DNA from 3 places in the Staphylococcus sp. SUC_1.2 genome. Region 3 is predicted to be linked to each of the others. Evidence: riboswitches for the same ligand, from Rfam matches in the RefSeq annotation. Region 3 holds a riboswitch; each other region holds the start of a gene.
The links. Region 3 has a riboswitch for lysine ahead of NR218_RS00910 (amino acid permease). Riboswitches for the same ligand answer to the same signal wherever they lie in the genome.
Positions count from the first base shown of each region.

Region 1: linked by a shared signal. The riboswitch ahead of NR218_RS02785 (amino acid permease) and the one ahead of NR218_RS00910 (amino acid permease) in region 3 are both predicted to bind lysine.
Region 2: linked by a shared signal. The riboswitch ahead of NR218_RS10355 (aspartate kinase) and the one ahead of NR218_RS00910 (amino acid permease) in region 3 are both predicted to bind lysine.

Region 1 is NZ_JANJPM010000005.1:5,236-10,139, reverse strand. Features, by position in the region: gene thrS (threonine--tRNA ligase) at 258-2,195, shown strand; lysine riboswitch at 2,245-2,420, shown strand; gene NR218_RS02785 (amino acid permease) at 2,580-4,073, shown strand; ribosomal protein L20 leader region at 4,137-4,264, shown strand; gene infC (translation initiation factor IF-3) at 4,287-4,814, shown strand; gene rpmI (50S ribosomal protein L35) at 4,842-4,904, shown strand, end outside.
Region 2 is NZ_JANJPM010000031.1:18,602-23,505, reverse strand. Features, by position in the region: gene NR218_RS10360 (ABC-F family ATP-binding cassette domain-containing protein) at 1-1,352, shown strand, start outside; lysine riboswitch at 1,625-1,800, shown strand; gene NR218_RS10355 (aspartate kinase) at 1,878-3,083, shown strand; gene NR218_RS10350 (aspartate-semialdehyde dehydrogenase) at 3,143-4,132, shown strand; gene dapA (4-hydroxy-tetrahydrodipicolinate synthase) at 4,134-4,904, shown strand, end outside.
Region 3 is NZ_JANJPM010000001.1:171,576-176,479, reverse strand. Features, by position in the region: gene thrS (threonine--tRNA ligase) at 293-2,230, shown strand; lysine riboswitch at 2,279-2,454, shown strand; gene NR218_RS00910 (amino acid permease) at 2,607-4,100, shown strand; ribosomal protein L20 leader region at 4,163-4,290, shown strand; gene infC (translation initiation factor IF-3) at 4,314-4,841, shown strand; gene rpmI (50S ribosomal protein L35) at 4,869-4,904, shown strand, end outside.

The sequences.
Region 1 (4,904 bases), on a different contig from region 3:
AATTTAATCCATGTTATACAGCGAGCTAATGTATGATGAGAGATTAGCTAATAAATTAAATTATTACTCCTTCATCATTAGGTGTTGGTAATCAATGCCCGGCTCAAGACCGTTATCTTAAGTAGAGATATTTAGCTATTGCTAAATAACTAGGGTGGTACCACGACGAACTCGTCCCTTTTTTTAGGGGGCGAGTTTTTTATTTCAACGAAATTAGAATTTAATTGAAATTAGAATTTAATTATGGAGGTTTTCTAATGGATCAAATAAATGTTCAATTCCCAGATGGAAATTCGAAAGCGTTCGATAAAGGCATTACAACTGAAGAAATTGCACAATCAATTAGCCCTGGATTAAGAAAAAAAGCGGTTGCTGGTAAATTTAAAAATCAAATGGTCGATTTAACTAGACCGTTAGAAGAAGACGGTTCAATTGAAATTGTGACTCCAGGTAGTGATGAAGCGCTTGAAGTTTTACGTCATTCTACTGCCCATTTAATGGCCCAAGCTTTAAAACGTTTATATGGGGATGTTAAGTTTGGAGTTGGCCCTGTTATAGACGGTGGATTCTATTATGATTTTGATATGGATGAAAAGGTTTCGTCAGATGACTTTGAAAAAATTGAAAAAACGATGAAACAAATTGTTGATGAAAATCATAAAATTGAACGTAAAGTTGTATCAAGAGAAGAAGCTAAATCATTCTTCAAAGATGATCCTTATAAATTGGAATTAATAGACGCTATACCTGAAGATGAAAGTGTTACTTTGTATTCGCAAGGTGAATTTACTGATTTATGTCGTGGTGTACACGTTCCTTCAACTTCAAAAATCAAAGAATTTAAATTACTTTCAACTGCCGGTGCATATTGGCGTGGTGACAGCAATAACAAAATGTTACAGCGTATTTATGGTACAGCATTCTTTGATAAAAAAGATTTGAAAGCACATTTAGAGATGCTTGAAGAGCGTCGTGAGCGTGATCACCGTCGAATTGGTAAAGATTTAGAGCTATTCACTAATAATCAATTAGTAGGTGCAGGTCTTCCATTATGGTTGCCTAATGGTGCTACAATTCGTAGAGAAATTGAACGTTATATAGTTGATAAAGAGGTAAGTATGGGTTATGACCACGTATATACTCCAGTGTTAGCAAATGTTGAGTTATACAAAACTTCTGGACACTGGGATCATTATAGAGATGATATGTTCCCACCAATGAAATTAGATGAAACAGAAGAAATGGTATTACGACCTATGAATTGTCCACATCATATGATGGTCTATAATAATCGTCCTCATTCTTATCGTGAACTACCTATCCGTATTGCAGAATTAGGAACTATGCACAGATATGAAGCTAGTGGTGCTGTATCAGGATTACAACGTGTACGTGGAATGACATTAAACGATTCACACATATTTGTTAGACCTGATCAAATTAAAGATGAATTTAAACGTGTTGTTAACATGATTCAAGAAGTATATAGTGACTTTGGCTTTGAAGATTACACATTCAGATTAAGTTACAGAGATCCAGAAGATAAAGAGAAGTATATGGATGATGATGAAATGTGGAACAAAGCTGAAACTATGTTAAAAGAAGCAGTCGATGAAATGGGATTACCATATGTTGAAGCAATTGGTGAAGCGGCATTCTATGGTCCAAAACTAGATGTTCAAGTTAAGACTGCTATGGGTAAAGAAGAAACTTTATCAACTGCTCAAATTGATTTCTTATTGCCAGAACGTTTTGAACTAACATACATCGGTAGCGATGGTGAAAATCATCGTCCAGTAGTTATTCATCGTGGCGTAGTTTCAACTATGGAACGATTTGTAGCGTTCTTAACTGAAGAAACTAAGGGTGCATTCCCAACTTGGTTAGCACCTAAACAAGTTGAAATAATACCTGTTAATGTTGACTTACATTATGACTATGCTAGAAATTTACAAGATGAATTAAAATCACAAGGTGTACGTGTAGAAATTGATGACCGTAATGAAAAAATGGGGTACAAAATTCGTGAAGCACAAATGCAAAAAATACCTTATCAAATAGTTGTTGGTGATAAAGAAGTTGAAAACAATCAAGTCAATGTACGTAAATACGGCTCTCAAGATCAAGAAACAGTTGAAAAAGATGAATTTATTTGGAATTTAGTAGATGAAATTCGTTTGAAAAAACATAGATAGTATTGATAAAAATGATAGCTTAATGTATATTACTATATAGTTAATTAAAAAAAGAGTTAGAGGTTGCGTCTTTAATTAGTAACACTTCAGAAGTTATTAAGGAACGTATGTTGAAAGTGTGGAAGGTAAAGATGCCGAAATGAATGATACCCTTAATTATCATTTGTTGGGACAGTTATCGAATAGAAACTGTACTGTCACAATTTGTGATGTGCTACCGACATAGATTAAGCAGATGGTTGCATATCTAAAGGTATGCAACCATTTTTTTATGCTTTAAAGAATTATAAACTATTTGGAAGTATAATTTGAATGCGTTCATAATCATCGCATAACACAACAAAACTATTTTAGTTAGCCTCTACTGTAAGAAAGGGAGCTTCTATGAAAAAAGTCGAAAATCAAGATGATGGAATCAAAAGAGGACTGAAGGACCGCCATATTTCTATGATAGCAATGGGTGGTTGTATCGGTACCGGATTATTTATGACCTCTGGGGGAGCAATACACGATGCAGGGGCATTAGGTGCTTTAATTGCATATGCGATTATTGGAGCTATGGTATTCTTCCTCATGACATCTTTAGGTGAAATGGCAACGTATTTACCAGTGCCTGGTTCATTTAGTACTTACGCAACACGTTTTGTAGATCCATCTTTAGGATTTGCGCTAGGTTGGAACTATTGGTTTAACTGGGTTATTACAGTTGCAGCAGATGTAACCATTGCTGCACAAGTCATTCAATATTGGACACCTATGGCTGGTATTCCAGCATGGGTTTGGAGTTGTATATTCTTAGTTATTATATTCGCACTAAACTCTTTATCTGTTAGAGTTTATGGTGAAAGTGAATATTGGTTCGCTTTAATCAAAGTTGTAACAGTCATTATCTTTATCATTATTGGTCTTTTAACGATACTAGGTATTATGGGTGGAGAATTTGTAGGTTTCGAGACATTTACGAAAGGTGACGGACCAATTCTAGGTGGTAACTTAGGTGGAAGTTTATTATCAATTCTAGGCGTCTTCCTAGTTGCTGGATTCTCATTCCAAGGTACAGAGTTAATTGGTATTACAGCTGGAGAATCTGAAAATCCAGAACGCGCTGTACCTAAAGCTATTAAACAAGTATTCTGGAGAATATTATTATTCTACATATTAGCAATATTTGTTATAGGTATGTTAATCCCTTACGATAGTAATGCATTGATGGGTGGCGATGATAATATTGCTACTTCTCCATTTACACTCGTGTTTAAAAATGCTGGGTTAGCTTTTGCGGCATCATTTATGAATGCAGTTATTTTAACATCAGTTTTATCAGCAGGTAATTCAGGTATGTATGCATCAACACGAATGTTATATTCTATGAGTAAAGATAAATTAGCTTTCCATTCATTTGGTAAAACGAATAAATATGGTGTGCCATACTTATCTTTATTTGCGACAGCGATTTTAGTTGTTATTATTTTCTTAGTGCAAAAACTAAGTGGTGACGCATATGAATATATTGTTGCTGCAAGTGGTATGACAGGCTTTATCGCATGGGTAGGTATTGCAATTAGTCACTACAGATTTAGAAGAGCTTTCGAAAAACAACATCATAGTAAAAGGGAGTTGAAGTATAAAGCTAAATGGTTCCCATTCGGTCCTATATTCGCAGGCTTGCTCTGTGTGATTGTCATAATCGGGCAAGATGTTGATTTTATTAAAACAGGTCATTTCGATTTAAATCGCTTCATTATCACATATATGGGAATCCCAGTTTTCTTAGTATTCTTTATTTATCATAAATTGAGATATAAAACGAAGATAATTCCATTAGATAAAGTAGATTTAAGACAAGATGTTTCAATGGATGAAGTAAAACATCACTAATATTAAAATAATTGTTGACTTATATGATATACACTGATATGATAATTAACGTTGAATACGAAACGTACCAAGTAGAAACACCCGTTTCTCACCTGTAGCGACGCATCAAGCAGTTGGCAGGTTAATCATGTCACACATTATATGTGTATGAGAGAAGAGCGGGCATTCTATGCTCGCTCTTTTTGCTTGGAAAATTTCGTAAAATTTTGGGAGGTGTCAACCATAGCAAAAGATCAAACGCAAGTTAACGAAAAGATTCGCGCTAAAGAATTACGTTTAATTGGCCAAAATGGTGACCAAATTGGTGTTAAATCAAAACGAGAAGCAATAGAAATGGCTGAACATGTTGAATTAGATTTAGTAGTTGTAGCACCAAATGCTAAACCACCTGTTGCAAGAATTATGGATTATGGTAAATACAAATTCGAACAGCAGAAAAAAGAAAAAGAAATGAAAAAGAAACAAAAAGTTATCAATGTTAAAGAAATACGCCTAAGTCCAACTATTGAGGAACATGATTTCCAAACTAAGTTGAAAAATGGTCGTAAATTCTTATCTAAAGGCGATAAATGTAAAGTTTCTATTCGTTTCAGAGGTCGTGCAATCACTCATAAGGAAATTGGTCAGCGCGTATTAGAAAAATTCGCTGACGAATGTAAAGATATTGCCACTGTTGAACAGAAACCTAAAATGGAAGGGCGTCAAATGTTTATCATGTTAGCGCCTATTAACGAAAAATAATTCACTATTATTAGGAGGAAATGAATCATGCCAAAAATGAAAACTCACCGTGGAGCAGCTAAACGTGTTAAAAGAACTGGTTCAGGTCAA
Region 2 (4,904 bases), on a different contig from region 3:
TTATAAAAGGTCATGAACGTCTATTTGAAGTGATGAAAGAAAAAGACGAAATTTATATGAAACCTGACTTCAGTGATGAAGATGGCATTCGTGCAGCTGAATTAGAAGGTGAATTTGCTGAAATGAATGGATGGAATGCCGAAGCAGATGCAGCTTCCCTACTATCAGGACTTGGTATTACCCCAGATTTACATGATAAGCAAATGTCAGAGTTAGAAAATAATCAAAAAGTAAAAGTATTATTGGCACAAAGTTTATTTGGAGATCCAGATGTTTTATTACTCGATGAGCCTACCAATGGTCTTGATATTCCTGCCATTAGTTGGTTAGAAGATTTTTTAATTAACTTTGAAAATACTGTCATCGTCGTATCTCATGATCGTCATTTCTTAAATAATGTATGTACACATATTGCAGATTTAGATTTTGGCAAAATCAAAGTCTATGTTGGTAACTATGATTTTTGGTATCAATCAAGTCAACTTGCTCAAAAAATGGCTCAAGAACAAAATAAGAAAAAAGAAGAAAAAATTAAAGAATTACAAGACTTCATTGCTCGTTTCTCTGCGAATGCGTCAAAATCAAAACAAGCAACTAGTCGTAAGAAGCAATTAGAGAAAATTGAACTTGATGATATTCAACCATCTTCAAGACGTTATCCTTATGTGAAATTCACCCCAGAAAGAGAAATTGGTAACGATTTATTAGTAGTTGATGGTATCTCAAAAACAATTGATGGTGAAAAAGTTTTAGATAACATTTCATTCACTATGAATCCAAATGATAAAGCTATTTTAATTGGCGATAGTGAAATTGCTAAAACTACCCTATTAAAAATACTTGCTGGTGAAATGGAACCAGATGAAGGTTCATTTAAATGGGGAGTGACAACTTCATTAAGCTATTTCCCTAAAGATAATTCTGATTTCTTCGAAGGCGTAGATATGAATTTAGTTGAATGGTTACGTCAATATGCTCCTGAAGATGAACAAACTGAAACATTTTTACGTGGCTTCTTAGGACGTATGTTATTTAGCGGTGAAGAAGTTAAGAAAAAAGCAAGTGTATTATCAGGTGGAGAGAAAGTACGTTGTATGTTAAGTAAAATGATGCTTTCAAGTGCCAATGTTTTACTACTTGATGAGCCAACGAATCATCTTGATTTAGAAAGCATTACAGCTGTTAATGATGGATTAGCTTCATTCAAAGGATCAATTATCTTTACTTCATATGATTTTGAATTTATTAATACAATCGCTAATCGTGTGATTGACTTGAACCAACCAGGTAGTTTATCTAAAGAATTGCCATATGAAGAATATCTAAAAGAAATTGGTGTGTTACAAAAATAAAATAACAGGATTTTAATAAGGTATCTTCTATTTTTAAAATTTAAACTATGCATAAAACTGTCGATAAATAACGAACTTTATCGACAGTTTTTTTATAAAATACTATTATTTTCGAATTATTGTTATTATTTACACAAATTACTTATTATTACTATCTCTTTTCTTTAACAGTAATATTACTTTAATAATTTTCAGTTTATTTCAAAAAATCACAAAAATCGGTTTACAGTTAAAAGGTGCTTATGTATAATTAAAAACATAGTAATTGAATAAGAAATTGATGAGGCGCATCAATCATTAGTATATATTAGAATACTGTCTGCCACGGCTAATATAGAAAGGGTGCGATGCCGAAACGAATTGCAACCGCAGTAAGCGTTCGTTGGACTTTGTGGTTAAGAGCTGAGAGTTTGTCATTATTATTTAATAATGGAGTGCATCACTTGTATATAAATTACGAGCAAGTTCGCACATTCCGAACTTGCTCTTTTTTATGACGTGTGCCCCTAAATTCTAGGAGGTAAAATCTTGAAACGACGTGTTTTGAAGTTCGGTGGTTCATCTGTCGCCGATTTTACAAAGATAAAAAATATTGCAGAAATGCTTAAACGCCGTGTAGATGACGGTGAACAACTTATTGTTGTCGTAAGTGCTATGGGCAAAACAACAGATCAATTAATGGAAAATGTTTCCCATCTTACAACAACACCAAAAGATGAAGAACTTGCTCTATTATTAACAACTGGTGAACAACAAACAGTTTCTTATTTGTCGATGGTATTAAATGATATTGGCGTAAGTGCTAGAGCTATGACTGGATATCAAGCAGGTATCAAAACAGTAGGTCATCATTTAAAAAGTCGAATTGCAGAAATTAATCCTGAAACATTTAACAAGGAATTTAAAGACAAGGATGTTTTAGTTGTAGCAGGTTTCCAAGGAGTGAACGACGAATTAGAGTTAACTACGCTTGGTCGTGGTGGTTCAGATACGACTGCTGTTGCATTAGCAGCTAGTAATCAAATCCCTTGTGAAATTTACACTGATGTTGATGGCGTTTATGCTACTGATCCAAGAATTTTGAGTGAGGCAAAACGTTTAGATTATGTGTCTTATGAAGAAATGATGGAAATGAGCGCTTTAGGTGCCGGTGTGTTAGAAACAAGAAGTGTAGAACTTGCTAAAAATTATGATATCCCCTTGTATTTAGGTAGAACGTTATCAAATGTGAAAGGAACATGGATTATGCCAAGAACAGAAATATTAGAAAAAAAAGCCGTAACTGGAGTTGCATTAGATACACATATGATGCATGTAACAATTAGTTACCCTCTTCCAGATAATCGCCTTCTAACTCAATTATTTACTGCTTTAGATGAAGGTTCAGTTAATGTGGATATGATTTCTCAAATCGTAAATGTTGAAGGTTTACAACTATCTTTTTCTATTAAAGATAGTGATGTACAACAAATTTCAAGTATCTTAGAGGAACTTTCTACAACATTTGATGCTTTAGATTATAAAATTAATGAAGCTTACGTCAAAATTTCGTTAATTGGTTCAGGAATGCGTGATATGTCTGGTGTAGCTTCAAAAGCATTTATTACGTTAATTAATTCTAATATTCCATTTTATCAAACAACAACTTCTGAAATTAGTATTTCTTATGTTATTGATGCAGAAAATGGAAATAAAGCGGTTGAAGTTCTATACGATGCTTTTGATATTTAAACTTAAGTTAAAATAAGTAATTCAAAATTCAATTAATATTTAAATGGAGTGATTCTTTTATGACAAGATTAGCAGTAGTTGGAGCAACAGGATTAGTCGGAACAAAAATGTTAGAAACAATTGATCGTAAACATATCCAATTTGATGAGTTGGTATTATTCTCATCAGCAAGATCAGCAGGTAAAGAAATTGAGTTTCAAGGGAAAACATATACAGTTCAAGAACTTACAGAAGAAGCAGCAAGTGAAAAATTTGATTACGTGCTAATGAGTGCAGGTGGCGGAACAAGTAAACAATTTGCCCCTATTTTCGAAAAAGCTGGAGCAATTGTTATTGATAATTCAAGTCAATGGCGTATGACAAACGATGTGGATTTAATTGTACCAGAAGTTAACCAACCAGAATTTAAACGTGGTATCATTGCTAATCCTAACTGCTCAACAATTCAGTCGGTCGTGCCACTTAAAGTTTTATACGATGCTTTTGGATTAAAACGTGTAGCTTATACAACATATCAAGCAGTTTCGGGTTCAGGGGTTAAAGGTAAGAGAGACTTAGCTGAAGGTGCGAATGGTAAAGCTCCAGAAGCTTATCCACATCCTATTTATAATAATGTTTTACCACATATTGATGTTTTTTTAGAAGATGGATATACAAAAGAAGAGCAAAAAATGATTGATGAAACACGAAAAATTTTAGGACAACCTGACTTACGTGTGACTGCAACATGTGCACGTGTACCTGTTCAAGATAGTCATAGCGTAGAAATTGATGTTACTCTTGATAAAGAGGCAACAGTTCAAGAAATTAAAGATTTATTTGAAAACGATAATCGTGTTGTTTTAGTAGACAATCCTGAAAATAATGAATATCCTTTAGCTATTAATTCAACAGGTAAAGATGAAGTGTTTGTAGGTAGAATTCGTCGTGATGACTCACTTGATAATACTTTCCATGTTTGGTGTACTTCAGATAACCTACTTAAAGGTGCAGCTTTAAATGCAGTTCAAGTGTTAGAACAAGTCATTAAATTAAAAGGAGCTAGATAATATGGCACATATTTTTGAAGGTGTAGGTGTAGCGCTTGCTACTCCATTTACTAATAATGAAGTTGACTATAAAGCATTAGAACGACATGTTCAATTTTTACTTGATAATAATGTTAAAGCAATTATTGTAAACGGCACTACAGCAGAGAGCCCTACTTTAACAGAAGAAGAGAAAGAAAAAGTACTTCAAGCGGTGATTAAACAAGTTAATCATCAAGTGGCTATTATCGCTGGAACTGGTACAAATAATACAGCTAAATCTATTCAAGCTTCATTACGTGCTAAAGAATTAGGTGTAGATGGTATTATGTTAATCACACCTTACTATAATAAAACGAATCAACGTGGCTTAATTAAACATTTTGAAACCATCGCGAATGAAGTTAAGTTACCTGTTGTTTTATATAATGTACCTTCAAGAACGAATATGACAATTGATCCTGAAACAGTCGAAACATTAAGTCATAATGATTACATTGTAGCTATTAAAGATGCTACAAATGACTTTAACTATTACGAAGAAGTGAAAAAACGTATTCATCAAGATGAATTTGCTTTTTACAGTGGTAATGATGATAATGTCGTAGAATTCTATAATCGTGGAGGTAATGGCGTAATTTCTGTCATTGCTAACGTTATTCCGAAAGAATTTCAAGCACTTTATGATGCTAAACAAAATGGGAAAGAAATTGAGAAAGACTTTGAACCGATAGGTCAATTGTTAGATGCACTTTCAGTTGATGTCAACCCTATTCCAATTAAAGCTCTAACA
Region 3 (4,904 bases):
TATAATAAAGATAAATCTAAATCGTTGAAATAAATGAAGATATGATAATTTAATCTCTATCATACAGCAAGCCAACAATTGATGAGAATTTGGTTGATATATTAAATTATTACTCCTTCATATTTAGATGCTGGTAATCAGTATCCGGCTCAAGACCGTTATCTTATGAAGAGATATCTAGAATACATCTAGATAACTAGGGTGGTACCGCGACGAACTCGTCCCTTTTATAGGGAGGAGTTTTTTTATTTTCTTCAGCGATCATAGAATAAAATTTATGGAGGGTTTCGATATGGAACAAATTAATATTAAGTTTCCAGATGGCAATTCAAAATCATTTGACAAAGGAACTACTACAGAAGATATTGCACAATCAATTAGTCCTGGACTTCGAAAAAAAGCAGTAGCAGGAAAATTTAATAATCAACTCGTTGATTTAACTCGTCCACTTGAAGAAGATGGGGCAATTGAAATTGTTACACCTGGTAGTGATGAAGCTCTAGAGGTATTACGTCATTCAACTGCTCATTTAATGGCTCAAGCATTAAAACGAATTTATGGAGATGTTAAATTCGGTGTTGGTCCAGTGATTGAAGGCGGTTTTTACTACGACTTTGACATGGATGAAAAAGTATCATCAGATGACTTTGAAAAAATCGAAAAAACAATGAAACAAATTGTTAACGAAAATTATAAAATTGAACGTAAAGTGGTTTCTCGTGAAGAAGCAAAAGATTTCTTTAAAGATGATCCATATAAATTAGAATTAATAGATGCAATTCCTGAAGATGAGAATGTAACATTATATACTCAAGGTGAATTTACAGATTTATGCCGTGGTGTTCATGTGCCATCAACTTCAAAAATTAAAGAATTTAAACTGCTTTCTACTGCAGGTGCATATTGGCGTGGGGATAGCGACAATAAAATGTTACAACGTATATATGGTACTGCTTTCTTTGATAAAAAAGATTTAAAAGCACATTTAGACATGTTAGAGGAACGTCGTGAACGTGATCATCGTCGTATTGGTAAAGATTTAGAATTATTTACAAATAATCAACTTGTTGGTGCTGGTCTTCCACTATGGTTACCAAATGGTGCAACAATTCGCCGTGAAATTGAACGTTATATTGTAGATAAGGAAGTAAGCATGGGATATGATCATGTATATACTCCAGTTCTAGCTAACGTTGAACTTTATAAAACTTCAGGTCATTGGGATCACTATAGAGATGATATGTTCCCACCAATGAAATTAGATGAAACTGAAGAAATGGTATTACGTCCAATGAACTGTCCACATCATATGATGGTTTATAATAATAAACCACATTCTTATCGTGAATTACCAATTCGTATTGCTGAATTAGGTACTATGCATAGATATGAAGCAAGTGGTGCAGTATCAGGCTTACAACGTGTAAGAGGTATGACTTTAAATGATTCTCATATCTTTGTACGTCCTGACCAAATTAAAGATGAATTCAAACGCGTTGTTCATATGATACAAGATGTTTATGAAGACTTTGGTTTTGAAGATTACACATTCAGATTAAGTTACAGAGATCCTGAAGATAAAGAAAAATATATGGACGATGATGACATGTGGAATAAAGCTGAGTCTATGCTTAAAGAAGCAGTAGATGAAATGGGCTTACCATATGTTGAAGCTATTGGAGAAGCAGCATTCTATGGTCCTAAATTAGATGTTCAAGTTAAAACTGCAATGGGTAAAGAAGAAACCCTTTCAACTGCACAACTTGATTTCTTACTACCTGAACGATTTGATCTTTCTTATATTGGTAGTGATGGTGAAAATCACCGACCTGTTGTTATTCATCGTGGCGTAGTTTCAACTATGGAACGTTTTGTAGCTTTCTTAACTGAAGAAACTAAAGGTGCTTTCCCAACATGGTTAGCTCCAAAACAAGTTGAGATTATTCCAGTAAATGTAGATTTACATTACGACTATGCGAGAAATTTACAAGATGAATTAAAATCTCAAGGTGTTCGTGTAGAAATTGATGATCGTAACGAAAAAATGGGCTATAAAATTCGAGAGGCACAAATGCAAAAAATTCCTTATCAAATTGTAGTAGGAGATAAAGAAGTTGAAAACAACGAAGTAAATGTTCGTAAGTATGGCTCACAAGATCAAGAAACAATAGAAAGAGATGAATTTATCTGGAACTTAGTAGATGAAATTCGTCTAAAAAAACGTAGATAGTCTTGATAAAATAATATCCTTAATGTATATTACAAAGTAGTTAAATAAAAATGAGTTAGAGGTTGCATCTTTAAAAAGTAATACTTCAGAAGTTGATATGGAACGTATGTTGAAAGTATGAAAGGTAAAGATGCCGAAACAAATGATAACCATACTTATGATTTGTTGGGACAGTTATCGAATAGAAACTGTACTGTCACAGTTTGTGATGTGCTACCGATATAGATTAAGTAATGGGTGCATATCTTAACGGTATGTACCTATTTTTTAATTTGTAATTTGATTTACATATCATTTATAAAAATTAAATATGTTAATTATCTTCACATAACAAATAAATACTTAGCTAACCTCTACATTAAGAAAGGGAGCTTATATGAGTAAAGTTGAAAATCAAGATAGCGGTATGAAGAGAGGGTTAAAAGATCGTCATATCTCTATGATTGCAATGGGAGGCTGTATCGGTACAGGCCTATTTATGACATCAGGTGGTGCTATTCACGATGCTGGTGCATTAGGTGCGCTTATTGCATATGCAATTATTGGAGCTATGGTATTCTTTTTAATGACTTCTTTAGGAGAAATGGCTACGTATTTACCTGTTTCAGGTTCATTTAGTACCTATGCAACACGATTTGTAGATCCATCATTAGGATTCGCATTAGGTTGGAACTATTGGTTTAACTGGGTAATTACTGTAGCGGCAGATGTAACTATTGCAGCGCAAGTCATACAGTATTGGACACCTATGGCAGGGATACCAGCATGGGTATGGAGTTGTATCTTTATAGTTATTATTTTCGCATTAAACTCTTTATCTGTAAGAGTATATGGTGAAAGTGAATATTGGTTTGCACTTATAAAAGTGATTACAGTAATTATTTTTATAATTATTGGTATTTTAACTATATTAGGAATTATGGGTGGACATTTTGTAGGATTTGAGACATTTACTAAAGGTGATGGGCCAATCCTAGGTGGAAATCTTGGCGGTAGTTTACTTTCAATCCTAGGTGTATTCTTAGTTGCTGGTTTCTCATTCCAAGGTACTGAATTAATAGGTATTACTGCTGGAGAATCTGAGAATCCAGAACGTGCTGTCCCAAAAGCAATTAAACAAGTTTTTTGGAGAATATTATTATTTTACATCTTAGCCATCTTTGTTATTGGTATGTTAATTCCTTATAATAGTAATGCTTTAATGGGTGGAGATAACGATGTTGCAACATCTCCATTTACCCTTGTCTTTAAAAATGCAGGCTTAGCATTCGCTGCTTCATTTATGAATGCAGTTATTTTAACTTCAGTATTATCAGCTGGTAATTCAGGGATGTATGCATCAACACGTATGTTATATTCAATGAGTAAAGATAAATTAGCATTCGCTTCGTTTGGTAAAACGAATAAACACGGCGTGCCATATTTATCATTGATTGCTACTGGTGTACTTGTAGTCGTTATTTTCTTAGTACAAAAATTAAGCGGAAATGCTTATGAATACATTGTAGCTGCCAGTGGTATGACAGGCTTTATTGCTTGGGTAGGTATTGCAGTAAGTCATTATCGCTTTAGACGAGCATTTAATGTTCAACATCATCGTAAATCAGAATTGAAATATAAAGCGAAATGGTTCCCATTCGGTCCAATATTTGCAGGTATATTGTGTGTGATTGTGATTGTTGGACAAGATGTGGATTTCATTAAAACAGGGCACTTTGATCTTAATCGATTTATTATTACGTATATGGGTATTCCAGTATTTTTAGTATTCTTTATTTATCATAAATTAAGATATAAAACTAAAAAAATACCTCTTGAAGAAGTTGATTTAAGCCAAGATGTCTCAATGAATGAAGTAAAACATCACTAATTTCAAAAAACAATTGACATGCTTAATAAAACTTGATATGATTAGTATCGTTGATTACGAAACGAACCAAGTAGAAACACCCGTTTCTCACCTGTAGCGACGCAAAAAGCTGTTGGCAGGTTAATCATGTCACACAATTATTGTGTATGAGTGAAGAGCGGGCAAATATTGTCCGCTCTTTTTGCTTGGGAAAATTTCGTAAAATTTTGGGAGGTGTCAACCATAGCAAAAAATCAAACGCAAGTTAACGAAAAAATTCGCGCAAAAGAATTACGTTTAATTGGCCAAAATGGTGACCAAATTGGTGTTAAATCTAAAAGAGAAGCTCTTGAGATGGCTGAAAGAGTTGAATTAGATTTAGTAGTTGTTGCACCAAATGCTAAACCACCTGTTGCAAGAATTATGGATTATGGTAAATATAAATTCGAACAACAGAAAAAAGAAAAAGAAATGAAGAAAAAACAAAAAGTTATCAATGTTAAAGAAATTCGTTTAAGTCCAACTATTGAGGAACACGATTTCCAAACTAAGTTGAAAAATGGACGTAAATTCTTAACTAAAGGTGACAAATGTAAAGTTTCTATTCGTTTCAGAGGTCGTGCAATTACACACAAAGAAATTGGTCAACGTGTTTTAGAAAAATTTGCAGACGAATGTAAAGATATTGCCACTGTTGAACAAAAACCTAAAATGGAAGGGCGCCAAATGTTTATTATGTTAGCGCCTGTAAACGAAAAATAATTTACTTTTATTAGGAGGAAATGAATCATGCCAAAAATGAAAACTCACCGTGGAGCAGCTAAA